2 regions of the Siminovitchia fortis genome follow, and region 2 is predicted to be linked to the other one. Evidence: a T-box and tRNA genes for the amino acid it is inferred to sense, from the RefSeq annotation. Region 2 holds a T-box; the other holds one or more tRNA genes.

Region 1 (16,414 bases), on a different contig from region 2:
AACAACCTCCTGTTTGATGCCGACTTTATAGATGGTCAGTCCCCTGTCTTCAGCCCAGCGCTTTGTCTCGGCAATCGCCTCGTTGTTTTCCATCCTGTTCCCACTGCTTTCCACTTGAAAAATATGTTCCTTCCCGGTTTCGGATGTATGCTCAGCCTCACCTTTGAACCTTAGTTGGAATCCGGTGGTTTCTTTAAACCGAGCAATAAGCTGTTCAGAACCGGCGGTTTTTTCCGCAGGCAAGGAAACAGTTCTTTCATGCAAATGGATGGAGGGAGTTCCGGCATCAGAACCGAATATATCCGATATATATTTCTGTAGAAGATCCTGTCGGACAGAGTCGGAAAAAGAAACGTCCCATCCGGTTTCCTTTTTAAGCATATCTGTCAATTGCTTTCTTTCGCTGTCTTTTACGGCATCCGGAAAATCGAAGTAGATGGTCAACCGCTCTGTTTCAGTTCCTAAATCATTGACACCACAACGTACAAATCGAGGATGTTGCGCCAGCAAGTCCCTTGCTTTTTCCATGGCAGCTGTCGGATTCATTTTGATCGCTTCGATCGGCAGGTCGAACTTTTCCAGATTGGTCCTCATCCGGTCATCAATTATATAAAAAGCCTGTCCTCTATCCTGCTTTCTTCTATACTCCGGCGGTAAGCTCTGCATTGCCAATACGATGACCAGCTTCTCCCTGATATCGGATGGTTCAATGACATCAAAGATCGTCTCGATTGACAGTTCCCCTTCAGGAAGTTTCCCCCAATCCAACTTTTCAAGAATTGGGCGGGAAAAATTGAACACTTCATTGACTGCATCTGTCAATTCATCAACGGCCCCGTTCCATGGTCCGACAAATTCGGCCACTTGGCTGTACTGCAATCTGACTGGTTTCCCTTTCAAGGTCTGGCAGATAAGTGCATTCGTCTTCAGGTGGATGCCCGTGCAGATTGCCGGCTTCATTGTCTGGCCATCATCAGAATAGTAAAGCAGAAGGTTGCCTATTTTCTCTTTCAGAAAGTTGTTTCCATCCGAAGTTTGATAGCGTTTGCCTTTGATTCCTCTTCCCGAAGCCCGTTTTTCAAAAGGATAGGTTTCTCCATTTTCCGCAAGAACGGGATTGAACCTTGGATCAAGGAGCTCGCCAAGCCGGCTCCTTGCTTCATCATCCCCATGCACCAATAACGTGTAAGTGGGCTTCAGCGACTGAATAAACCGGTTCATTTCATTGGCGTCGGCATGTGCGGATAATCCGTACTTGCCGACGTGGCATTTTACCTCATAACTTGTCCCATTCAGCTCAAGCGTCTGTTCAAGACCGTCAGCCAGATCAAGCAGTTTTTTTCCGGGACTTTCCTCGTCTTGGTAGCCTGTAATAAAGATGGCATTTTTTTCTCCGGAAACGAGCCGTTCCGCATACCATGAGCTTGCGCCGCCCGTTAACATTCCGGATGATGCAACAATGCAGGCAGGCTTTCCTTGTAAAAGGGTTTCGCGTTCTTTCGGCTCTACCGCTTTGCATCTGCCTTCTGTCAAAAATGCATCTCCATTGCGCCGGATTCGGTGTGCCACAGGACCTTTCAAATAATGGGGATAGCTTTTGTAAATCCTGCTGATCGGCGTCACCAGGCCGTCTACATAAATTGGAAATTCGGGAATCAGCCCCTTATCCATATAATCCTGCAATGTGAGGAGCACCTCCTGTGCCCGCCCAAGCGCAAAAGCAGGAATGAGGGCAAATCCCCCGCCGGAAATCACTTCAGCGACATGTTCGGAAAGGCGCCGCTCTTCTGTGTTGCGATCGGTATGCACCCGGTTTCCGTAAGTCGATTCCATGATGACTACGTCCGGGCTTACATCATGCGGCACAACAGCACCGGGGATTGTCCGGCCTGCCTTAAAACTCAAATCACCGGTCACCAGAAGGCTTTCCCCGCCGCCTTCGATCAAAAACATGACGGCACCCAAAATATGCCCGGCCCTGTAACTCTTGATCGTCACATCACCAATTCTTAATATGCCGCTTGCCGGAAAATGAAGCAATGACTGAAGTAAGCGATTCACTTGATCATCTGTGTAAGCAGACAGACTGTCCGTTGCTTTTGAGCGCTGTTCCATAATTTTAAATGCATCTTTCATCATTACTTTCATTAAATCGATGGTCGGCGGCGTTGCATAAACCGGCACAGACGGGTACAGCGAATGGACAATGGGCAGCGCTCCGATATGATCAGCATGCGCATGTGTAACAAGAATGCAGTCGGGAATCCCCAGCCCGTCAAGCATCCCAAGTGCCGGCAGCAAGTCGTCTCCATGCATCCTCATCCCCGCATCAATCAATAAATTTGTATTTCCAATTTGAATATGTAAACAGGAGGCTCCGACTTCGCTTCCTCCGCCTAAAACACTTACTTTCATTTTTTTCGTCCTTTCTCTTTGTTCAATCATATTTTCATATTATTACAAATTGGTCCTATTTTGGAGAAGAAAGCCGAAAAATTCGCAGATATCGAGTAGAAAAAACAAAAAAACTAAACCGTCAAAGGAAGGGAGTGCCCTTCCTTCATATAGTTTAGTTTAAAAGCCAGGATAAAATCCCAATCGATATTTCACTTTTATTTTTTGACGGAGAGCTTCCTTTTTCGCCGGGAGCGCCCTTATTTTTTGATCCATTATTTTCCGGGTTTCCTTTACGTCCGCTTGCCGGTCGCTAAAAGCAACAACTTTAACGTACACCTTTCATCTGTTTTTGAATCAAAGGGGTAACGAAAAATAGAATAATCCCCAGTAATATGGCACTCAAACCAATGATTCCAAAATACAGCATTTCTGTTTCAGGCCGGTAAAATTTCACAATCTGTGCGTTCAACCCTTGAGCGGCCGCATTGGATAGAAACCATAGGCTCATCGTTTGGGCCGAGAATGCGGCGGGCGCCAATTTCGTCGTCGCTGATAACCCGACAGGCGATAAGCATAATTCACCGATCACCACGACCAGGTAACTAAGTACGAGCCAGATCGGATGTACCAATGAATTTGCACCTCCGAAATATGCCGGCAATAAAATGACAAGGAAGGAAAGGCCCGCAAATAATAATCCCAAAGAGAACTTATGTGGGACAGATGGCTGGCGTTTTCCTAATTTCATCCATATCCAGGCAAATACCGGCGCCAACAGGATGATGAATAATGGATTCAATGACTGAAACCATGCAGGAGATAGATGGATCCCTGCAACGTCCAATTGTGTCCGTTTATCTGCAAAGTTGGCAAGTATTGTTGACCCTTGTTCTTGAATGGACCAAAACATGACAGCAGCAAGAAATAACGGAATATAAGCCAGAACGCGGGAACGTTCCACCTCGTTTGTTTTTGGACTGCGATACATAACAATAAAGTAAATAGTTGGAATGATAAACCCTAAAATTCCCACTATAGCAATAAATGATTGTATCGTAAGCAAGCCCGCTGGAATTGTGACAGCTAAAACAATTCCCAATAGAACAGCAGCCCCTGCGATCACCAGAGAGACTTTTTTCTTCTCAGCTGGAGATAAAGGATTGGCAATGTAAGTACCTGCAAGTCCCAAATTTTTCTTTTTTGTAAAGAGGAAAACTAAAAGCCCAAAGAACATTCCAATCGCAGCGAAAGCGAATCCCAAATGGAAACTATACTCCATGACGGATCTGGATCCGACAATAAGCGGGGATATGAAGCCTCCCAGGTTAATCCCCATGTAAAAAATACTGAACCCGGCATCACGGCGATCATCCTTTTCACTATAAATATCGCCGACCATGGAGGATACATTAGGCTTCAGTAAACCGGTACCGATGACAATCAGGACCATGGAAACAAAGAACATCGCCAGGCCTCCAGGCATAGCCAGAGCGATATGGCCTAACATAATGAAGACTCCGCCATAAAAGACAGCCCGCGAAGTCCCAAAGATGCGGTCAGCCAACCATCCCCCTATGATTCCCGACATATATACAAGTGAGCCGTATATGGACATAATCGAAAGAGCAGTTCGTTCATCAATGCCCAAACCGCCTTTTGATACTTCATAGTACATATAAAAAAGCAGAATGGCCCTCATTCCATAATATGAGAAGCGCTCCCAAAATTCCGTAAAGAATAGAGTAAAAAGACCTTTAGGGTGTCCAAAAAATCCTTTTTGGGGAACACTGGATACAATTTTTTCTTTGTCTATAGCAGACATCCTATTCCCTCCAAAACTTTGTTAGAATAATAATACCAAACAAGTATATCACAGATGACAGCGCTGACAAGAAATAAAGTTATTTCAGAAAAATAACACACTTAATTTGATAGCATCATGATCTTTTGTTTCTTACCCCAAATAATCCCTTCATTAACAAAATCGTTCAATTTTTTCATACGGGATTCGCACAAAGCAATGTTTGGCAATTCAAAAGGATTCCAGGTTGTTTTGTGGTTGAGTTAACCTTGTAAATGCACTTCCCGTACATTTTTATTATTTCACCTTTTACACGTTTTACTCTTCAATACGTTTGCCTTCCTAACTCAAAACATTTCATCTCTAGCTTCGGGGCCACGTTTAACAATAAAAGTTTACAAAACTTAGTTGATTACTATCATGTAACACAAACGTATTCTAATTAGGAATAATTTCATTAAACAAACACCTTTTTTGAAAATTAACATTTATTGATATTCTTTTTTGGAATATACCATTGCTTTCTATTTTAGAAATTATAAAATGTTTTTATATAGGCATTTTGGAGGACCCGATATGGATGTAGGAAATAGGATAAGGGAACTAAGGAAAAAAAGAGGAATAGAGCAGATGGAGCTAGCAAATTTTATCAATATATCCCAAAGCAAAATGAATAAAATTGAAACAGGATACCAAAAGAGATTTGAGCCAGATGTATTAAAAGACATTGCCCGGGTATTAGGGGTGAAAGTAGATCATCTTTTAAGTGACGAAAAGGAGTTAAAAAAGGAGAAGAAAGACTTTCAAAGCTTTATAACTGACCCAGAATTAGAACGCTGGCACAAAGAATTACCAAAATCCGCAGAGGAAGATCTACGTAAACTTCGGAAAATGTGGGAGATTATTCAAAGTGATAAAGATTAGCGATGTTTAAAGAACAAATTTTCTTGAACGCCACTTAAAGTCGTATCTCCAAAAGAAAAAATTTAATAAATAATCTGTAAGGGGGAGTAGTCCAATGGTTGATTTTCAAGAACAAATAAAAAGTTTATCAAAAAGAGTAGCCTCTATTAAAGACAATATCATGACAGAAGAAGCAACAAAAACATCACTCGTGATGCCCTTCTTTCAATTGCTGGGTTATGACATTTTCAATCCTGCTGAATTTACTCCTGAATTTATTGCTGATGTCGGAATCAAAAAAGGAGAGAAGGTTGACTATGCAATTATGAACGAGGGATTCCCAGTGATATTAATAGAGGCCAAATCCGTCAATGAAGTATTAGAGAAACATGATTCCCAGCTATTCCGATATTTCGGGACTACAACTGCTAAATTTGCAATCTTAACAAATGGGGTCATTTATCGTTTTTACACAGATCTGGAAGAAAAAAACAAGATGGATACCTCTCCATTTTTTGAATTTAATCTGCTTGATTTAAGAGATAGCTCCATACAGGAATTGGGTAAATTCCGAAAGGATAGTTTTGATTTAGACAAGATCTTTAATACCGCTTCTGAATTGAAATATTTAAACAAAATTAAAACATTCTTAAATGATCAATGGGAAATACCATCAGAAGAGTTTGTTAAATTTTTAGTGGGTCAAATTTATGATGGAATAAGAACGAAAAATACGATAGAAAAGTTCGAGCCAATAGTAAAGAAGGGCTTTAAACAATTTATCAATGACCTCGTAAATGATAAATTGAATGCGGCCTTGAAAACAACAGCTGAAGAAGATCGCCGGGAAATTGCAGCTAGTATTGATGCTGAGATTGAAGTTGAACAATCCATTGAACCTTTGGTTGTAACAACTGAAGAGGAAATACAGGGATATGCTATTTTAAAAGCAATTTTAACCGATATACTGGATTCAGACCGAGTCTACTATCGGGATAATCAAAGTTATTTTAACGTACTGTTAGATGACAACATTAGAAAATGGATTGTACGATTATATTTAGAAACATCCAAAAAATACATAGAGTTTAACGATGAAGGTAAAGAGAGAGTTCCTATTGATAGAGTAACTGATATTTTAAAACACAGTGAAAGAATAAAAAAGATAGCCAAGATGTTCATGTAAAAGTTGTTCTATAAAAAATTCGCTTTATGCAATTATCAATAAAGGTGGGCGGCGGTCAAAACTGTACCCCACCTAATTTTCTTTTTTAGAAACATATTCAACACGAACAGCAAGAGAAAAAATAGGAACTACATGAGTGGGCGAAAGAAAATGATTATAAATTTATGTATTTTAATCCCAGTTATTGGAAATACATTCCTGATAAACTAGATATTCACCTTAAAAATACTATGATCTGTTAGGTTGCTGGAAATTATATCTTTTAAAAAAATGTCATATTTTTATTCAGAGAATATGTTATAATAAACCTAGATTTTTTGCCGTGGTGGCGGAAAGGCAGACGCGCTAGATTCAGGTTCTAGTGTCCGCGAGGGCGTGTGGGTTCGACTCCCACTCACGGCATTCCGGAATGTGGCTCAGCTTGGTAGAGCGCTTGGTTCGGGACCAAGAGGTCGCAGGTTCAAATCCTGTCATTCCGACTCCAGTACTGTTAAATTGAAAAAATAAGATGAGCGGACAACAAAACAGGAAGGGGGATCCCCCTTCCTGTTTTGTTGTCGTCGCAGAGTTTTTTTGTTTCCAAATCAATTCATACCATACCATTACTTATACTTTTTGCCACTGCCGCAAGGACAAGTTACAAATCCATTTTCAACACCGAACACCCCAATATATAAATGAATTTGAAATTTATTACATAATCATTTAATCGGATCAGCCCGCCAATGACCGCGCAGGCGCTTTTTCATCGAAACAGGTTGTCAGCCGATTTATTCCTAATAAGAATGGTAACAATGTTTAGTTCAGTTTATATAACAACTGTTTTTTTCGCCTATAAGTTTCGGTTGCATTCCAAACAGCTGTTTTCTGTCTTGACAAAACGGTTCCATTTATTAATGGCCGAATTTGCCATATAATAAGTAATAAATGAGATGGTGGACGGTGATTGAATTGAAAGTACCGGGAGATCGCTTGATTTCTTTTATGGAATACGAAGAAATGAGGAAAGATTCGGACGAACGGCTAGAATATGTGGACGGAGTCGTGTATATGTCCCCTCCTCCAAGAACAAGGCACCAAAGGATTTCCGTAAAACTGTCCGCAAAGCTATTCAGTCTTTTGGACGGCACGGGATGCGAAGTGTTGACGGCACCTTATGACATTGAACTGGCCGGCGGCGAAAAAGATGAGCAGCCGACTGTCATTATCCCCGACCTGTCCGTCATTTGCGATCAAAGCGGATTCACGGACCAGAGATACATCGGGACTCCCGACTTGATCATCGAAATCGTCAGCCCCTCTAACCAATCTTATGACCTGATTTTTAAAACAAATCTCTACCAGAAAAACAAGGTGAAAGAATATTGGATTGTGAATCCCATATTGGACAATATTATGGTCTATACTTTGGATGAAAACGACCAGTACTGCCTGGTTGAAAATGAAAAAGAGGGAATTGTAAAGTCAAGAATCATCGAAGGCTTTGAAGTCGATGTTCAAGCCATTTTTAACTAAAAGAACCCTAAGTAGCTTTTTATCCGCCTTTCATGCTGCAGGTTGACGCTTCTAGTTTAAGGATGTTCCTCATACTTATTAACAAATTGTTGTTAAATAAGGAGGGCCTTGATGTATAGTTATTATAAATGGTATCGGCCATATTTCAGCCCTTTTAATTCTTACCCGTCTAATTGGTATAAGTATTATTACAATTTTCCCAAACCGGCAAGAAATGGGAGATCGGATTGGTTCACTCACCGCAAACATTTGATGTGGCCGCACGAATTTTCAGCAAATCCTCTATTCGTTCGCAAAGGAGAAGAGTCTGTTCAGCACTTGCGTATGCCTGCTCAAGGCGCATCAAATGAAAACGTATACAAAATAATCCGCGATGAAATGGCTCTGGATGGCAATCCCCTGCTCAATCTTGCTACATTTGTTACTACCTGGATGGAGCCAACCGCTGATCGCTTTTACGTAGAATTAGCCAACAAAAATTTGATTAATAAGGAGGAATATCCTCAGACAGCGGCGATAGAAGAACGGTGTATACGCATTTTAGCCGATCTTTGGCATGCACCCCGCCCACATCATACGATGGGCGCTTCAACAACAGGATCGTCGGAAGCATGTATGCTCGGCGGGCTTGCTTTAAAGAGGCGTTGGCAACATGCGCGCAAGAAACAGGGGAAGCCAACAGACCGCCCAAATATTATATTAAGTTCCGCTGTACATGTCGTTTGGAAAAAGTTTGCCAACTATTGGGAAGTTGAACCGCGTTATGTAAACATTACCCCGGATCATCCTAGTCTTGATTACAAGGGTGTACTCGCTTTAGCAGACGAAAATACAATCGGTGTTGTAACAACTCTTGGGGTGACTTATACAGGACTTTACGAACCAATCGAAAAAATTGCAAAAGCCTTAGACGAGCTTCAGGAAAGAACAGGACTCGATATTCCAATACATGTAGACGCAGCATCGGGGGGCTTTGTAGCACCATTCCTCCAGCCGGACTTAGTCTGGGATTTTCAGTTGGCCAGAGTGAAATCCATCAATGTTTCCGGACACAAATTTGGATTAGTGTACCCGGGGCTTGGATGGATCATTTGGCGTGAGGCCGAAGACCTTCCCGAGGATCTCATTTTTCAAGTATCCTATTTAGGCGGGAACATACCAACATTCTCCTTAAGTTTCTCCCGTCCCAGCGCACAAGTCCTCTTGCAATACTACAACTTTCTCCGTTTAGGTAAAGACGGATACTATAAGGTACAAAAATCTTCCCAATCAGTAGCAAAGTTCCTTAGCAAGGCGATTAGCGAAATGGGACCTTTTGAGTTATTCACAGACGGTTCGGATCTTCCGGTATTTTCATGGCGGCTAAAAGAAGAATACACATCAAACTGGAATCTTTACGACTTGTCTCGTCAATTGCGTGCATTTGGCTGGCAAGTCCCTGCTTATCCTTTACCACCAGATATGGAAAACATAACGATTATGCGCGTTGTAGTTAGAAATGATTTTTCCATGAACTTGGCTCACATTTTCTTGATGAACCTTACACAGGCCGTCTCAGTTTTGGATTCCTTAGACAGGCATAAAATGTAATAACTGTTTTCACCATTGATTCCGAAACAGCCGATTAATCATTGGCGTCAGGCACTTCTATTGGAAAATATCTCTTCTTCCCTATTATTCATTGCCTTCAATATAATTCCACCGCTGCCAAAACCCCCATATTGAAGTTGGTGCAAGGGTGATTTATATTATGGTACTATCCAAAATTATGGAGGTGCCATATGATCAAGGAATGGAATTTATTGCGGGCGTTAGCCTGTTTAAGCATAGTGTTTCTTCATAGTACAACGCAGATGTCCAAAGTTATTGACCATCCACAGGTTGATCTTTATTACTATGGCAGGATATTTTTGTGCATGGCAACGCCAGCTTTTATCGTTTTGTCTATTGTGATTTTAGCAAATCGTTATCCAGATCGTCTTCCGAACAATTTCTGGGTAAAACGAGTGAACTATATATTGATACCTTTTTTATTTTTTGCTGTAGTCGATGCGCTTGTGACCCACTATTTGAACAACAATGTAGTGATTGAGGAAAAAATTACAGAAAACATACTGACCGGAAATTTTGTCGGGTGGTTCATTCTCGTCATTTTTCAGTTTTACGTTCTTCATTATTTGGTTACCAAATTAAAATTGTCAATGAAATGGATGTTACCGCTAAGCTTAATGTTAATGTTCGGTTATTTATTGATAATCAAAGAGGGACTAATTAAGCTTGATAGCTATTCACATGTACTGAGACTCCCTTTTCTTGCATGGTTTGGCTATTTTACCGTTGCATATCTGATAGGGAAATATTACATGACACTTTCAAAAACACTTTTGAAATACCGTTGGCTTACCATAGTTCTTTTTGCTCTTTCCGCTGCTTTCCTATATTTTTCATATAGTTCGGGGCTTGTAACAGGGACTCATTCCAGAAGAATGGATTTGTTTCCTTTGGTCATTTCATTCTGCTTAGCTATATTTGCTTGGGGACAAAAAATTCCGGCAAGCAAGATGATCAATCATATCAGCAATTATTCGTTTGGAATTTATTTATTGCACTGGCAATTCCAGCGGCTCTTGGCGCCACATTTAGCTGGAGTGTTTTCAAGCTACTTTGCCAGTATATTATTATTGTTTGCCGTTTCGCTGGCGGCTTCCATGTTAACGATAAAATTGATTTCATATTTACCTTTCGGACCTTTCATTGTAGGCAAAGTAAGGAAGGTTGAGAAAAAACCTGTCCAATCTGAGCTCGTGGAGCGAACTGCTTAACAACGCGTTTGAAATTGGAAAGCAATTGATTCACTTTTTCGAACGGTTTCATCCTAAAAGGCCTTAGCCCTCTACTCAAAGGGGCTAAGGCCTTTTAATCTCTTCAACGTCCATGCAGACGTTTTTTTTCGCAACCGGGCATTAGACTGGCACACCAACGCCCGTGCACGCGCTGTTTCTTCAGTACCGGGCCTTGGACTCCCTCTCCAACGCCTGCGAACACGATTTTTCTTCGGTACTGGGCCTTGGACAATTTTCTTCTATGTTAAAAAATATATGTTAAAAAATATTTGATTCGCTTTATTTAAAGTAGCATTCCTAAATATTTTTCGAAGTTAACCCCTGCCACTTCCGGAGTTTGCTCCAAGCTGGTATCGTTGATTGCTGCTGACAGGAACTTTTCTGCAAGTTGAATCGACTTTTTAAGATCCTCTCCACGCATCATGCTTCCCATCATCACAGATGCAAACAAGTCACCGGTGCCGGAATAGCTTTTGCCATTATAGGGCGTAGCACTAAAAAAAGTCCTGTCTCCGTCCAAATACATATTTCCAATAAACTGCTTATCCGTATCTGCTGATGGTGGATTCACACCAGTGATAATAACCTTAGCACCCGTTTCCTGCTGCATAATAGTCCCAACTTCTTCAAGTGCTTTAAGGAAGTCCTTTTCATTTGTATAATTATGTAGTTTTTCATAGGATAATCCTGTTAATAGACAGCACTCCGTAACATTTGGTGTAATTACATCCGCACACTCCACAAGCTCTTTCATTCGCACCAGCATGTCATCTGTAAAAAGCTTATAGGCCTCACCTCTATCTCCCATTATGGGATCAACAAGTAAAAGCGTTTCTTTATGATAAAACTTATCTAAAAAGCGGAAAATATTATCAATTTGCTCTCTCCCGGTAACAAAGCCGGTATAGATTCCGTCAAAAGTTACATTCAGCTTGCTCCATTCCTCTTCGAAGTATTGCATTTTAGATGTTAAATCCTCATAAAAGAAACTTGGATAATCAGTTTGCGCAGACAAAATAGCTGTCGGCAAAGGACATGCCTGCACGCCCATGACCGAAAGAACCGGAATGGCAGCTGTTAATGAACATTTACCAAAAGATGACAAATCTTGTATGACAGCGACTTTTTTCATAAAAACCTCCGAAAAATGGATCCATATTAAGCTTTATCCATATTACCATAAAAAATTGGGGAAATTACGTCTGATGCGCTATCCCCATTCACCGTACATATTGGCCCCTCCTTAAAGCTCTTTTTTATCAAAAGTATAAAAATGTTCATTCAATAGTGGCTTTTTTTAGGGAACATAAATTAGACTAAAAAGACTTTAGGCTCCCTCTGCATATTTAGCGCTCCTGAGAATACTCGGTTTAAGCGCCGGCTTAATATCATCCAAAATAACCAGATCGACTGGCTTTTGAAAAAGATCTTCAAGATCAAATTTTAAATCCATATAATTATCAAATGTCATAGCCTGCTCATCAAATTCGACCAGCAGATCGATATCACTCGTTTCCTTTTGCTCTTCATGAATATAGGAGCCAAACAAAGCGATACGATTGACCCCGTATTGTGTTTTCCACATTTTCAAGTTTTTTGAAAGTTTCTCAAGAATTTCTTGTTGCGATAACATTTTAATCACTGCCATTTCGAAATTTACCCTTCATTATACCACACATGTTTTACTGTATTCGCCGCCGAAATCATACTATTGATCCCCTCCAAAAAGCGGGTCCATACTGGCGTGTTTCTAAAATAAAATATAAAGCATGAGGGCTTAGTACCTACTTCTTTAATATCTACTCCAAAATTTCCTTCACTCTGCCAACAATACCGCCTTCAAGTCGAACCTTAATACCATGATGATGGGTGGCTGAGTTTGTTAGTATATCCTTAACCACACCTTCAGTCAGCTTTCCGGAGCGCTGGTCCTGTTTTTGTACAACTTGTACTTTCATACCTTGTTTTATATTTTCCCGTTTAGTTCCGGACATAAAATCTCTCCTTTTGTGTGCACCATATGGTTGACAATTATATTCTTAGCAAAACAGGCAGAACAACAATCAACTCTTTCTCTATTGAAAATCGTGTCATTTTATCCGATGATAATAGTATATTATAGTTGGTCCATGCAACATAATTTAGAGGTTGAAAAGAAGGAGAGGTTAATGGAGGTTATGGAAAGTAAAGAGCATTTATTCGGGACAAAGGCAGCAGGTGTTTCAGGAAGAAATCTTTCGTATCAGACAGTGATAAAAAACACGATGAGGTTACAGCCTATTAAGTTTTGGGCCTTTACATATATTGTTGCGTTTCTCATATATCAATTTATAAGTCCAACATTTTACCTTCCGTTTTTTGTGAATATTGTCAATCTGATACTGTTTCCGTTTTCCGCTATGCTTATGGGAAAGTTAGCGAATTTCTTTTATCCTTCCTTCTCATTCATTCGGGCAATTTTATACCCATCTTATAAGACAAATCCGGACTCATCAAATATTTTTGCCGCTGTCTTTGTTCTTGTGGTCAAACTCATCATCTATATTATGATATGGCATTATACTTTTATTATCGGAATTTTAGGATTAATCATTGCGATAAATGACGTTAAAAATTTAAGTAAGTAGGTGCATCATTGATGAGAAGTATTTGGAAAGTCGGAAAAGGCAGAAGAAAGAAGTTAGAGGACGCTCTTAACGCAAGCAAACCGGGGGATGTTATTTTTCTATATCCGGGAGAATACCATTTTATTGAAGGTTTTAATGTGAAAAATGTAGAAATCAAAGGGATTGGGAATAATCCGGGTGACGTCGTCTTATTTGGCCGTTTCGTCGTTCATAATCAATCTTCGCTATCCTTATCAAATGTCACGCTCCACGCACCCCATAACCGGAATGCGCTCAATATTAAAGGGCGGTCGACAGTCAATTTGGATAAAGTGATCATTCATGGCGAACTGTCCGGAGATTATCCGGCGATATGGTGTGAACAATCGAAACTGAATATGCATGCGTCTGAAGTGTATTTTTCTGAAGAAAGGGATAGCGGTGTGCATCTTTCAGAACAATCGGAAGCGGAGATCCGCTATTCGATTGTAGATTCACTTTGTGCCTATCAATCTTCCATTCAATTACATCAAACACAGATCCGCGTAGCAATTACTCTTTCGGATAATGGGATGGTCAACGGAACAGGTATGACTGACTTCCCAGGTGTGGGTTCACTTTATAATATTTATATGGAAAAGGGTTCACGGGCAAATTTTCACTCTGTGAATGTTGACGAAAGTATTGTGACTTTTTCTGTCGACCAATCTACTTTGACGATCAAGGAAACAACAGTAGGCGAATATCTGCAAATAGTTGCACACCATGATAAACAAAGCACGGTCGATATTGCCGGTGATAAGGACAAAGTCGTCGTTTATACTGACGGCGAAGAAGCAGAACAAGAAACGGAAAATGTCGCATTAGGTGCGGTTCAGGCTGCGCAGCCAAATTATGCAGACCCATATTTGACGGAGTACCCAGCGGATACAATCGAAGAAACTGAGCCCCAGCATAGCGGCGAGTCAAAGCCGGGTTTGGAAGAATTACAAGATTTATACGGGCTTCATAGTCTGAAAGAGCAAGTGATGAAGTTTATCAACACAGTCAAGTTTAATCAATCGAGAAAAGAACAAGGGTTTAAAACAACATCATTGACATTGCATTCCCTGTTTATGGGAAATCCCGGTACAGGAAAAACGACTGTTGCACGGATCTTGGGCCGTGTCCTCTACGAAACGGGTGTCATTGGCACAGATCATTTTATCGAAGTGACACGAAAAGACTTGGTCGGTGAATATATCGGTACAACCGCAACCAAAACCCAAGAAATTTTAGAAAGAAGCAGAGGCGGCATTTTATTTATTGATGAAGCTTATGCCTTGAACAGTGATTCCGAGAATGACTTTGGCAAAGAGGCCATTGATACGATTTTAACTTTTATGGAAGATCATCGCGAGGACACGATGATTATTTTTGCGGGCTATACAGACGACATGAACAAGTTTTTAAAGATGAACAGCGGGCTGGAATCGCGGATTCCAAATAAGTTCTATTTCGATGATTATTCACCGGAAGAAATTGCCGAAATCGGCTATATGAACATTACGAATGAAGATTATATTGTTGATGAGCAAAAATATAAGCAGGTCATTCAACGGTTGTATTCATACAGCGTTGATCAGAGTAATGCCCGGTGGGTCAGAAACATCAACGAAAAGCTTATACAGTCGATGGCGAACCGTGTCATCGAAACAGGATCAGATGATACACAAACCATACTGGATGAAGATTTCGATGTATTGACGGGAAATCAGCAATTGGATAAAGACGAGAAGATACAAGACTTGCTGTATCAATTAGACAGCTTAATCGGATTGACGGATGTAAAGGAATATGTTCATCGACTGATTAAACAAGTGAAAATAGACCGTTTGCTGGCTGAAGATGGGGGCGGCACTGAAAAACCTTCGTATCATATGATTTTCGCCGGAAACCCCGGAACGGGAAAGACAACGGTAGCCAACATCATTGCTGAACTATTCTATTATTTAGATGTTTTGCCCACACCGAATGTAAAAACCGTTGATCGTTCTGATTTGGTCGGAGGCTATGTCGGACATACAGAGAAACAGACAAAAGAAGTGCTGGAGCAGTCGCTGGGCGGCGTCTTATTCATTGATGAAGCCTATCAGCTGACCAGCCAGGCAAGCAATGATTTCGGCAAACAGGCGGTAGAAACGTTATTAACGTATTTAGAAAACTACCGGGATAAATTTATCGTTATTTTAGCAGGGTATACGGACGAAATGGAACAGTTTTTAGGGGCCAACCCCGGTTTGCGGTCCCGTATTCCGCTGAAAATTACATTCCCTGACTATAGCCCGGATGAAATTGCCACAATTGTGGAGAAAACTATGACAAAAAATTGGGAAGTAAACGTTCCTTTATTAAGATCTGTTGTAAAAGAAGTTTACGCCAAATTACCAATCACTGAAAAGGCAAATGCCCGGTGGGCCCGTAACTTTACCGAGAGACTGATATCCAATCATAAAGTATGGCTAAGCGACCACCATGCATCAGCAGCTGATTTGAAGAAAATACATGATGATGTCATTCGTGAAGAAGTCCATAGAGTTATTGTGTAGGGAGCGGTATCGGAGGGGCGGTGCCTGGCTCGCCCCAAAAATTCTCGAATAATTAGCAGTTAAACAGATAAAATAAGGCTCTGTGGAGAGAGATCTCTGCAGGGTATTTTCTTTTGTCTATGGTGAGGTGTCTGGCGCCCCCATGTCTCACGGCAAGATTAGCTGTTCGACATGCATAACGGTAAGAAGTTATAAGTTCGTTGTATCAATATCCTTAGGCGGTACAATATATTATAATAAAATCGTAAAATCCATTTCCACTTTTTACATCGTTAGTCAAAAACATGCTCCAGTCTCAAATCTTCATCGCAAAAATCTATCATTCAAGATTATTGCGTGCCATATCATCCTTTAGATATTTCTTCATTAATTCCTTTGCTTCCTTAATGCCCGACTCAGTTAAATAAACTGATTTCGACTTTATACTTCCTCGAATGTAATCCTCATCAGCAAGTTCATTTAGAACCTCAAACGGATAGCCCTTCCAGCTTCGTCTCATATCGGCTGGAAGGTCATTCTCTTTCCATGAAGTTAAGTATAGCAGGAGCAGAGTCAGCTCCTTAATTTTTTCCTCC
Region 2 (11,529 bases):
TTGCTAATCCTATATTAGGCCCTGCTTTCACATTGCCGTTATGTGCGAGTGTATATTCGGACGAATTAAAAAGGAAGGCGCTTTCAACACTTGCTAACTGGTCCATTTCTATGCTTTTAACCCATGTCTTTCTCTCATAGATACATTTCCATCAATAAGGATGTTGTAAGAGTCATGGACAATGCGATCCAAGATGGCATCTGCCAGGGTTTCCTCCCCAATCTTTTCATGCCAGCCTCTAGGATCGAATTGAGAACAGAAGATAGTTGACCCGTTTCTATGCCTTGCCTCAATGATTTCTAATAAATCACGTGCTTCATTTCCTTTTAACGGGGTTAATAGCCACTCATCTAAAATCAAGAGGTTGACTTTTTTGTATTGCTTCATCACTTTTCGGAATATACCTTCGCCCCTGGCCACCGCCAATTCATCAAGAAGATCGGGCAATCGAACATATTTCACCTTATAAAGCTGGCGGCAGGCAGCTATGCCAAATGCACAAGCCAGGTATGTCTTTCCATTCCCAGACGCACCTTTTAAAATGATGTTATGGTGTTCTTCAATGTAATTCCCGTTAGCCAGCCGCAATATTTGAGATTTATCTAGCTTTCTGTCCGGATGATATTCAATATCCTCAATGGACGCCTGATTATTACTTAATTGTGCGCTTTTAATAAGACGTTCCAGTTTATTGTTTTGCCGGCGTGACCACTCCATGTCCACAAGCAATCCAAAACGATCTTCAAATGTCATTTCCTGATATTCAGGGTTTCTTAATTGTTCCTGAAAGGTTTCTGCCATGGCAGACATGCGCATTTCAGTTAGCTTTGTCAATGTTGTTTCTTTCGTCATTTTCTTTCTCCCCCGTAATAGGCAGCTCCACGGGTAAAACCAAAGGAACCCCCGGTTTTCTCTACTGTATCTGACGAGTCATTTGTCGGCAGTTTATCTTGGCCAGTCTTCAATATCGTTTGGATACTTTTGAGTGTCGGTCTTGGCGTATAGGTCAAGGCTCTCTCACACGCATTTTCCAGACGTTCCATCGAATGCTTATCTGCCAATTTCATTAGGCCAATGCATGATTTCAAACCTTGTTTTTCTGTTTTATAAGACGATAAGATACTTCGAACAGTGGTTAAAATATGCATTCCTGCGGAATCAGCCCAGTCCAAGACATATTCGCGATTGAAATTAATAAACTGCTTATGTTTGTCGGGCATATGATCCGGGTTAGTGCTTGCCTGTCCGGCTTCTCCGTATAACCTTTTATGAGATGCAACCCTAAAATGATTATAGAAAATCTCTACAATATCTTTCGTCAGGCGTACATCCACCCGATGTTTAATATAATCATATGGAACGGAATAGTACATTTTATCCAGATGTATGTGATAATCATATTGTACGGTTGCTTTTTTCCAAGCAGCTATTTCATATGGAGAAACAGGCAATGGGAATAAGGCGAATTTTTCCTCTTCCGTGAATGCGGTAAGCCTGTTTCCTTTCTTTTTCTGAAAGGGCTTTGTATTAAACTCCGTTAATTTCTCCTTAATGGCCAGGTTTAGCTCCGTTATGGAGAAAAACTGCTGGTTGCGAAGGGAAGCGATAATCCAAGTTGATATGTTACCTACAGTACCTTCAGCGCTTGCCTTATCTTTAGGATGGCGAACCCTTGCCGGAATAATTGTCGTGTTATAATGTTCCGCCATCTCTTGATAGATACGATTAATCGTAGGTTCGTTCCGAGAGGCTTTCACTACGCCTGTTTTTAGATTATCCGGCACAATAATCCTTGTCACACCGCCGTAGAACTGAAAAGCATGTATATGTGCTGTAATCCAACTTTCCGTGTCCATGGACAGGAAAGCTTCTACATATGCATACTGACTGCACGGAAGGGCTGAAACAAATACATACGCAGGTATGTCTTCACCGGTAATATTGTCTTTGATTTGCATGGTTTGTCCTGCCCAATCCACCTCCAACAGTTCTCCTGGTTTTCGCCTAATTCGCATCGTTGCTTTCGTTTTCGAGGCGTACGCATGATAAAATCGACAGAATTGTCGATAACTGTATGGAATTTCCTTATTTGCCCTGCAGCTTAAACAGTACTCCTCCCATAAAAGAGAAAGAGTGACTCCACTTTTAGCCAATTCCTTATGAATATGTTCACAATCCGGTTTTCTCCTAAAACCGGAAGAAGCATCCTTCTCCGGGTACAAAAGTTCCTGAAGCTCCGCATCTGACATATCCTTTTCAAAGGGCCAGGTAATCCCTTGAGTTCTTGCCCTGCTCAAGACATCACTTATGGTATTCCTTGAACTGGAGCAGCTGGAAGCGATCCCCCTTTGACTTACTCCTTGGGCATGAAGCCGAAGGATTTCACGATATTTAATCACTAAAAAACCTCCTATATAATGAATTACACACTGAAGTGCAAATCCATTATATAGGAGGTGGCTCAGTTATGGCAGAAGTGGCTCTAAATCGTGTCATAGGTGGCTCTGAAATATGGCAGAGGTGGTATTATCCGATGTCTTTATTCAGGACTGTCCACAGGGACAATTCTATGGTACCTGTGAGTGGCCGAGTGCCTGAAAATCTCCGAATAATCTTGTTTCACATGTTTGTTCCACGCCAAGCCGTTGGTCTGGTAAGCGCTACCCTCAACAAGAAAAGAGCCAAGCCCCAAAAGGCCCGACTCCAATAAATCTCTTAATCCGTGCGCCGCTCATTCTACAAACTCACGCACCACAACACTTCTTGTATTTCTTTCCGCTGCCGCAGGGGCATTTTTCATTCCTTCCAATTTTGGGTGTCTTGAATGCCGGCATATTAAGCCTTAATTCATTAAAGCGCTTTTCCTGTTCTTCGTAGTCCGCTTTCCACTTTTCCATATTTGGATGGTTTTTACCCAGCACTGTGTGTAGGCCATAGTAGATAGGTTCCATCTCAAATAGCCGGGTGGTATAGCCGCTTTTGATATAGTCCTCGATCAATGGAAAAGCTTTTTCGGACAAGTGATGGGCTAACCCCTCAATCACCATGGCCTTGCCGTCCATATCCAAATGCTGATAGCTTGAAAATAGTGCTTCTTCCGCCTGTTTGGTTTTTGTGTTTGCCAGAACGCTGCTGGCAAAGATTGAGGTTTCATCCTTCATTGCAAATGGTGCCACTGCTTCTGCCACTTGATCCGATTGGTACATCGACAAAGCATCGGTTGTTTCCTCCAGCAGAATATCGTCGTCCTTTTCCAATACTCCAGCTAAAACAGGAATATACTTTTCAACTTTTAATATACTGGCTGCACGGACGGCCAGAAGGCCCCGAAATGAAAACCATGAACGGTTTAGTTCATTATCCAGGATGTTATCGATGTGTTTTACGTCATACCATTGGTTTAGCAGCAGTTTGTCCTGAATCTGCTTTGCCTGGAAATATAGTTGATGATCATAAAATTCCTTTGACTCCAGTAATGAAAGCACAGCGTCATATTCATTCCAAAGCTCATTTTCATCAGCATGAATCAAAAATTGATGAAAGGCGAAAACATCCTTGCCAAAAACGGATGATAGCTCCTGTTCATGTTCCATAATGATTTCCGGCTGCAAGTGTTTAAAATACTCGATGATCAAGTGCCGTCTTTGCTTCTCCGTTACCTTTAACAGGTTCAATAAAAGGGGAATGGAGTTTTCGTTTATAGCACTTGGTTTGCACCCGAGCAATAGGTCTTTACGCCTTTCTTCCGAATGAAGTGCCATTTCCAGAACTCTGTTGGTCCATTCTGCCGGTGTCAAAGGATATTCTTTTAACGCTTGGAGAACAAATTCCTGGACAATTTTTTGATCACTGAGCAAATAAGGTTCGATTTTTTCTAAAAATGGATTGGACATGGAACAGCCTCCCGATTTGGTATCACTATCTTGTAAATAGGATAAGGCAAAAGCTTGTACTTTGAAAGGGATAGATGGCAATTGTCAAAAAGAAGGATTTGGGTGGAATTTATCGAATTGTTAAAATGAATACTCATAGAAAGGTGTTGGTGTGATTGAAGGTTGAAAACCCTGATTACGATTATCTGTGGAAGGATGTGATCACTGAACTGTTTGAAGAGTTTCTTCTATTTTTCTCTCCTGATCTATTTGAGCTTGTAGATTTTACCGTCCCGCCCGAATTCCTTGAGCAAGAGCTACAAACCATTTTACCTGAATCTGATAGCAATCAGCGTGTCGCCGACAAATTAGTTAAACTCCAGTTGAAGAACGGCAGCGAACAATGGGTGTATGTCCATATTGAAGTACAAGGCGACCACAAAAAGATGTTCCCGAAAAGGATGTTCCAATCCTTTTACCGGATTATGGATCTGTACGATCAAAAGATTTATGCGCTGGCCCTTTTCACTGGGGAGCGAGCCAAGTACAATGCTGATCAATTCCGTTATGAATTTCTTGGCACAGAGCTGACCTACAACTATAACACCTACCGAATTGCCTCACAATCAGAATCCGCCCTGCTCAAATCACAAAATCCCTTTGCCTTGGCTGTTCTAGCCGGACTATATGTGATTAAAAGTAAAAAGAACGTTGATCTTCAATACGAGTACAAGGGGAAATTGATAAGACTGCTTTTACAGGATAAAATGATAAGTAAAGAGATGAAAAGGGAATATATTCAAAAACTGTTTGTGTTCATTGACCATATTATTCGCCTGCCGGAGGAGGCAGACCTGCAGCTGATTAGAGATCTAGAGCCCATTATGGAAAAGGAGGCGGAACAAATGGGACTTTCCATGAAAGATACGTCATTTGCAAAATATTATTTGAAAGAAGGAAAGAAGGAAGGGAAAATTGAAATTGCCGTCAGGCTTTTGAAAAAAGAACATTCCGTAGAAGATGTTGCGGAAATCACGGGTCTGCCGTTACAAGAGGTTCGGGAACTGAAAGAAAAGGAATAATGCAGGGAGGCGCATGGCAACCCGTGCGCCTTTTTAAAATAAGAGGTTCAAATTGTAAGTTAAGTAAACCCATTACAGCACTCGCTTCAGAATATGAGAATCGGTTTGTTTTCGTTCATATTGGGCATGGTTTTTAGATTTCTGTCGGTTGCTGTAGCTGTCGGCAGTAATCCATATGACACACCTTTTTTTCTTTTTTTATTGTGTCAACGATCAGCGGCCTGGCATTTTTCGGAGCTATCTGCTGTTTGATATTGGCTTGTACAAATGGTTTTTTGTCAAAAATTAAATTTTTCATGAGTTGTTCAAAAATGCTTTTTCTCTCGCTTTTAAAAGTCCTGGATAGCTTTTATCTATTCATCTCTTCCTGAATTTCAATCACACGTTCTTTAGGAAGTCTGGTTATCTCTGCAATGGTTGATACATCCATTTTCATATTAAGGAGTCTGCGAGTTATTTCTTCTTTACCTTCTTCTTTACCTTTTTCTCTTCCCTCCTGCAAGGCTTTTTCCCGCGCCTCCTGCACACGCAGTTCCGCTTCACGGACAGCGGCTTCCTCATCAAGCACCCTCTTGAGCCGAGCTTCATAAGCGATCAATTCTTCCTGAGTGCCGCTTAATTCTTCCCAACTTTGAGATGCTGCCCGAGGTATTTTATTGTTCATGGAATTTCCTCCAGAGTTGTTCAAAAATGCTTTTTCTCTCGCTTTTAAAAGACCTGGATAGCTTTTATCTATTCATCTCTTCCTGAATTTCAATCACACGTTCTTTAGGAAGTCTGGTTATCTCTGCAATGGTTGAAACATCCATTTTCATTTTAAGGAGTCTGCGAGTTATTTCTTCTTTACCTTCTTCTTTACCTTTTTCCCGCGCCTCCTGGACACGCAGTTCCGCTTCACGGACAGCGGCTTCCTCATCAAGCACCCTCTTGAGCCGTGCTTCATAAGCGATCATTTCTTCCTGAGTGCCGCTTAATTCTTCCCAACTTTGAAAAGCTGTCCGCAGTGTTTCATCGTTCATGGCAATCTCCTCCAATTTCTTAAAGATGTCATCATAAACTTTCCCTTTTCGGTGGTCTACAATTCCGAGCAGCAACAGCCATCTGGCGAGCAAGTCGTCCCAAGGGTTGAGTTTTTCCCGTTTCATGAATGAGTTTGGGCATTTCAATAAAATGAAATTCCATTATATCGGTCAACATAAACTTTTCTTCATCTTCATATAGATGAAAAGTCGTATGAAAGCGATCCGTCTGTTCGAATAGATTAAAATTTAAAATATTAATCGCGATAACCGGTCTCAGCTCTTTATAGCTCATCGTCCGCTTAAGTGGATAACGGTAGATCCCAGCCCAATAATAGATGGATCGGTTGATCATATCAAACCGATTAGTGAATTGGATTTCCACATTGATCCACTCATTGGCATTGGTGACCGCCAAAAGATCCAGCCGGGATTGTTTGTCTTCTTTGTATTCGCCGCCAGCCTCCGTATTCGTGAATGAGATGTCTTTGATGCGATCACGGCCTGTTCTTTGGAGGATAGCATTAAGAAATACAACCGTTATTTCTTTGTTTTTTTCGCTCCCGAACAATTGCTTGAAAGCATAGTCCACTTTTAAATCCATCAGCCGTTCGAGTGGTATCCGTTTCAATACTTTTGATTGCACGACATCATCACCCCATTTTCTGATAATTTCATTATATCATTTCATTAGCAGGGCGACCAAAGCTTTGATGAATGTATCGAGCAGTGGGCTGCGCGGGCTGAAAGGTTACCGCTTGTAGTGGAGCTTCATCTATTGCAGGGAATGGGGTCCAAGTCTTTTGCCAAACGCGAAGTATTTGATCTAAAGTGGTATGATCATCCATCCCAAAACTTCGGCATACATTCATCATTTCTTCTCAAACGCCAGCAAAAAAGGCGGGTTGTTTTTCTGGTTGATAAAACAGTATTGAAGGACATTCACCTTTGTTTGATCCAGATTTTTAGCATGCTCAAGCACCCGATCCCGTTCATAGGCTCCTTCTTCATGCCCGGGATAAATGACAAGCGCCAGAATGCCGCCTTTGGCCAGCATCTCGATCAACTGATCGATCGCTGCGATGGTTGTGTCCGGCTTTGTCACGATCGATTTGTCACCGCCGGGCAAATATCCCAGGTTGAACATGGCCCCGTGGATTTTTCCGTGAAATGCTGCAGGCACGGATTCCCCAAGCGTCTCATGTCCCTTCTGAAACAGCGTAACCCTATCTGCAACGTTATTTTTTTCTAAAAGCTCCTTTGTCTGTAAAATGGCCTGCTTCTGGATGTCAAAACCAAAAATATGTCCATTTTCACCGACGAGCTCAGCAAGAAATAAGGTATCATGCCCATTTCCGACAGTCCCGTCAATTGCCGCGCCGCCGGGCCTGATCACCCTTTGCATCAGGGAACGGGCATATGAAAGAACACCCTCAATGTTCATCCCGAAAATACCTCCTCTTCATCATACGAAAATTGTATCATAACAGCCTTGGATTGAGTACAAACTATGATTGGCAGGCCATAAAGCCAAGCCACTGGAAAAGGGGAGGATTACGTGACAACTCGGCAATCCATTGATAACTTCATTAACCGCTGTGAATCGGCGATTCTTTTTGCAGAGGAACAGTACGAGGAAGGAAGCCGGCAGGAGCATTATCATGACGTGGAATACAGTGAAGCGATGAACGAGTTGGAAGCCATGCTCCAGCAGCTCCAGAAAATGACTGAAAGTGCCAATCCCCAGCAGCGGGAGCAGCTCCACCGGGTACGCCTGAAGATACAGCAGCTTCAAAATAAGATGATTCTCCTGAATCACGACCGTCCGCTATACAGCACATGGCATTGATAAAGAGACAGGGCAAGCCTGTCTCTTTTAAATTGTCCAGCTTCAGGCGCCTTGCGCTTTTCTTTGCAGAAAGTATAAGAATTTTTAGCTTTAAAATTTTGAACAAAGCCTTTTGTTGTCTAGCTCCAGCACCTATCGACTAGCAGACTTCGCACCTGGTGTGCTCCTGCGGCGTAGCTTATTCGAGGATGTTTGGCGAACATCATAGCAAAGCTGCACGACGCCAACTCGAGGAAGCATCACACGAGGCCATCTCAAGTAGTAGCTTTCCTACGATAAGTCAACATCGGCTCGTTCCTCGCCGTGTTGTCTGGCTGCGAGTGCCATCGGCTCGAGGTCATAAGCCAATCGCTGCTGAAGGCAAACTACGCCTTCTTCAGCGCTCGTCTTATGCTTGTCGCCGATAAGCAGGCACTCTCCGCCTTTCCTTATCCTTTATCTCGTCGGGGGCACTCCAGTCTGTACGTCGATGGGCAAGGCGCTTGCGCTTTTCTTTATCCACCGCTGATATTCAAGGCTTTCCGCTTCAATATAGGCTTGAAAACATGTCTAAAATTGTCTACAATGGGGAATAAAGGACTTAATATATAAAACGGTTAAAAAGGACCAGTAATGGTGCCATCCTGTTTCAGAGAGCCGGCGGAAGGTGGAAGCCGGCCAGGACCATCATGAACTCCCCTTTCATTTCTGCAGGTGTGAAGGAAGAAATCCGAAACGGACTATTCTTGTAATGCTTGCCGTATTCTGCGTTAAAGAATAAAGAAGTGAGTGGCCTATGCACTAAATTGGGTGGTACCGCGGGAGAAAACAACCTTCCGTCCCAGGAGTTTTCTCGGGATGGAAGGTTTTTTAATTGAATAAGTCAGGAGGCATCTTCATGGGATACAGCCATAAGGAAGTAGAACAAAAGTGGCAGCAATATTGGGAAAAGAACAAAACATTTACAACTAAAATGGATGAAACGAAGGAAAAATTTTATGCGCTTGACATGTTTCCATATCCTTCAGGGGCAGGGCTCCATGTCGGCCATCCAAAGGGCTACACGGCGTCCGATATACTTGCAAGAATGAAAAGGATGCAGGGATATAATGTACTCCATCCGATGGGATGGGATGCGTTCGGACTTCCTGCAGAGCAATATGCAATCGATACGGGGAATGACCCGGCAGAGTTTACTCAGCATAATATCGATACTTTCCGCCGGCAAATCAAATCCCTTGGTTTCTCTTATGACTGGGACCGGGAGATCAATACGACGGATCCCGACTATTACAAATGGACTCAATGGATTTTTGTAAAACTGTTTGAACACGGCCTTGCTTATGTGGATGAAGTGCCGGTGAACTGGTGTCCGGCTTTGGGAACGGTCCTGGCCAATGAAGAAGTCATCGATGGAAAAAGTGAACGCGGCGGGCATCCTGTTGAACGCCGTCCGATGAAACAATGGATTTTAAGGATCACAAAGTATGCGGATCGCCTACTCGAAGACTTGGAGGAGCTTGATTGGCCCGAAAGCATCAAAGATATGCAAAGGAACTGGATCGGCCGTTCCGAAGGGGCGGAAGTCATTTTCGCCATAGACGGACATCCGGAAACTTTTACTGTTTTTACAACCCGGCCGGATACGCTTTACGGAGCGACTTATGCAGTCCTTGCCCCCGAGCATCCATTCGTGGCGAAAATCACAACGCCTGAGCAGCAGGCGGATGTGAATGAGTATATAGTCCAAGTCAAGTCAAAAAGCGATCTGGAAAGAACGGATCTTGCCAAAGATAAAACCGGTGTTTTTACAGGGGCGTATGCCATTAACCCCGTTAACGGCAAGAAAATCCCGATCTGGATTGCCGATTACGTCTTAATGAGCTACGGAACGGGAGCCATCATGGCTGTGCCGGCACATGACGAGCGCGACTACGAATTTGCGAAAAAATTCGGCCTGGAAATCAAGGAAGTGGTGGCCGGCGGAAATATCGCCGAAGAGGCATATATTGGCGACGGCCCGCATGTAAACTCCGGATTTTTGGATGGGATGGATAAAGAAGAGGCCATTTCTGCGATGATCGACTGGCTGGAAAAAGAAGGCCGCGGTACGAAGAAGGTCACATACCGTTTGCGTGACTGGCTGTTCAGCCGCCAGCGTTATTGGGGAGAGCCGATTCCGATCATCCATTGGGAAGACGGAACAATGACAGCAGTGCCGGAGGATCAGCTCCCGCTGATTTTACCTGAAACAGATGAAGTGAAACCTTCAGGCACCGGCGAATCGCCGCTTGCCAATATTACTGACTGGCTTCATGTGGAAGACCCTGAAACAGGCAAGAAAGGGCGCCGTGAAACAAATACAATGCCGCAATGGGCAGGAAGCTGCTGGTATTTCCTAAGATTCATCGATCCTCATAATTCCAAAGAGCTTGCGAATAAAAAACTGTTGAAAGAATGGCTGCCGGTCGATATTTATATCGGCGGTGCCGAGCATGCGGTCCTTCATTTGCTTTACGCACGCTTCTGGCATAAGTTTTTATATGATATCGGTGTTGTACCGACAAAAGAGCCGTTCCAGAAGCTCTTTAACCAAGGGATGATCCTCGGAGAAAATCACGAAAAAATGAGTAAGTCCAAAGGAAACGTAGTCAATCCGGATGATATCATTGAAAGCCACGGGGCGGATACACTTCGTCTCTATGAAATGTTCATGGGTCCGCCTGAAGCTTCAGCAGCCTGGTCAACAACCGGGTTGGACGGCGCACGCCGTTTCTTGGACCGGATCTGGCGCTTGATTGTAGCGGATGATGGCAGCCTGAGTGACAAAATACAAGATGTCACTGGCGGAGAACTTGAAAAAGTGTACCATCAGACTGTCAAAAAGGTAACTGAAGACTGTGAAGCGATGCATTTTAATACGGCTATTTCACAGCTAATGGTTTTCATCAATGAAGCCTATAAAGCGGAAGTCCTTCCGAAGAAATATATGGAGGGATTTGTAAAAATGCTTTCCCCGATTGCTCCGCACATTGCCGAGGAGCTGTGGGAAAAACTCGGCCATGAAGGAACGGTCTCTTATGAAGCCTGGCCTCAATATGACGAAACAAAGCTCGTTTCGGAAGAGGTGGAGATCGTTGTCCAGGTCAACGGCAAAGTCCGTACCAAGCTGATGGTTTCCCGCGAAGCAGGCAAGGGAGAGCTTGAAGAGATTGCATTGAATGATGACAAAATCAAATCAGCCATAGAAGGTAAAACAATCAGGAAGATCATTGCAGTGCCCGGGAAATTGGTGAATGTTGTAGCCAATTAACAGAATATCGAAAATGGAGAAACTCGGTCATCATAAACCCATATGGCGACCGAGTTGCCTGCCCGGTAGCAAAGGCACTCAATGCCTCCCGAACAATCAATTGATGCTTCTGCTCGGGAGGCATAGGCATGGAATGCCTCCCGAATAATCAGTTGGCCTGCTTTATCGGTAGGCATAGGGCCTCAATGTCTACCGCTCATGGAAAAATTTCCCTTTTCCAGGGCTTTTTCTGTTGCCAAGGAATAACCTTTGCTATAATGTAAATGGTTAATTCCAACGAAAGGTGATAGTCATGGAAATTAAAACAATCACACCTGATGAGGTTAAAACCAAGCTGGAGAATGGCGAAACTTTATTCCTGGTAGATGTACGGGAAGATGAAGAAGTCGCCGAAGGGATGATCCCGGAGGCGGTG

What was found. The T-box of region 2 lies ahead of leuS (leucine--tRNA ligase). A T-box ahead of a tRNA ligase gene usually reads a tRNA of that ligase, here a tRNA-Leu.
Region 1: it encodes a tRNA-Leu, which carries the amino acid that the T-box ahead of leuS (leucine--tRNA ligase) is inferred to sense. The anticodon was not compared.

Annotation. Positions count from the first base shown of each region.
Region 1 covers NZ_VEKZ01000009.1:429-16,842, forward strand. The annotation lists gene FS666_RS04845 (MBL fold metallo-hydrolase) at 1-2,415, opposite strand, end outside; gene FS666_RS04850 (peptide MFS transporter) at 2,723-4,219, opposite strand; gene FS666_RS04855 (helix-turn-helix domain-containing protein) at 4,775-5,122, shown strand; gene FS666_RS04860 (type I restriction endonuclease) at 5,217-6,287, shown strand; tRNA gene FS666_RS04865 (tRNA-Leu) at 6,607-6,689, shown strand; tRNA gene FS666_RS04870 (tRNA-Pro) at 6,693-6,766, shown strand; gene FS666_RS20615 (SEC-C metal-binding domain-containing protein) at 6,890-6,952, opposite strand; gene FS666_RS04880 (Uma2 family endonuclease) at 7,230-7,802, shown strand; partial or broken gene gad (glutamate decarboxylase) at 8,055-9,411, shown strand; gene FS666_RS04890 (acyltransferase family protein) at 9,584-10,624, shown strand; gene FS666_RS04895 (pyridoxamine kinase) at 10,929-11,777, opposite strand; gene FS666_RS04900 (nucleotidyltransferase family protein) at 11,973-12,293, opposite strand; gene FS666_RS04905 (YwbE family protein) at 12,445-12,639, opposite strand; gene FS666_RS04910 (hypothetical protein) at 12,814-13,272, shown strand; gene FS666_RS04915 (AAA family ATPase) at 13,284-15,839, shown strand; gene FS666_RS04920 (DUF6429 family protein) at 16,159-16,414, opposite strand, start outside.
Region 2 covers NZ_VEKZ01000045.1:20,373-31,901, forward strand. The annotation lists gene istB (IS21-like element helper ATPase IstB) at 109-852, opposite strand; gene istA (IS21 family transposase) at 849-2,399, opposite strand; gene FS666_RS20070 (SEC-C metal-binding domain-containing protein) at 2,745-3,893, opposite strand; gene FS666_RS13770 (RpnC/YadD family protein) at 4,049-4,954, shown strand; gene FS666_RS13775 (hypothetical protein) at 5,304-5,618, opposite strand; gene FS666_RS20330 (Rpn family recombination-promoting nuclease/putative transposase) at 5,683-5,973, opposite strand; gene FS666_RS20335 (Rpn family recombination-promoting nuclease/putative transposase) at 6,005-6,619, opposite strand; gene mnmM (tRNA 5-(aminomethyl)-2-thiouridylate-methyltransferase MnmM) at 6,845-7,417, opposite strand; gene FS666_RS13790 (YtzC family protein) at 7,532-7,822, shown strand; T-box leader at 8,410-8,648, shown strand; gene leuS (leucine--tRNA ligase) at 8,700-11,114, shown strand; gene FS666_RS13800 (rhodanese-like domain-containing protein) at 11,407-11,529, shown strand, end outside.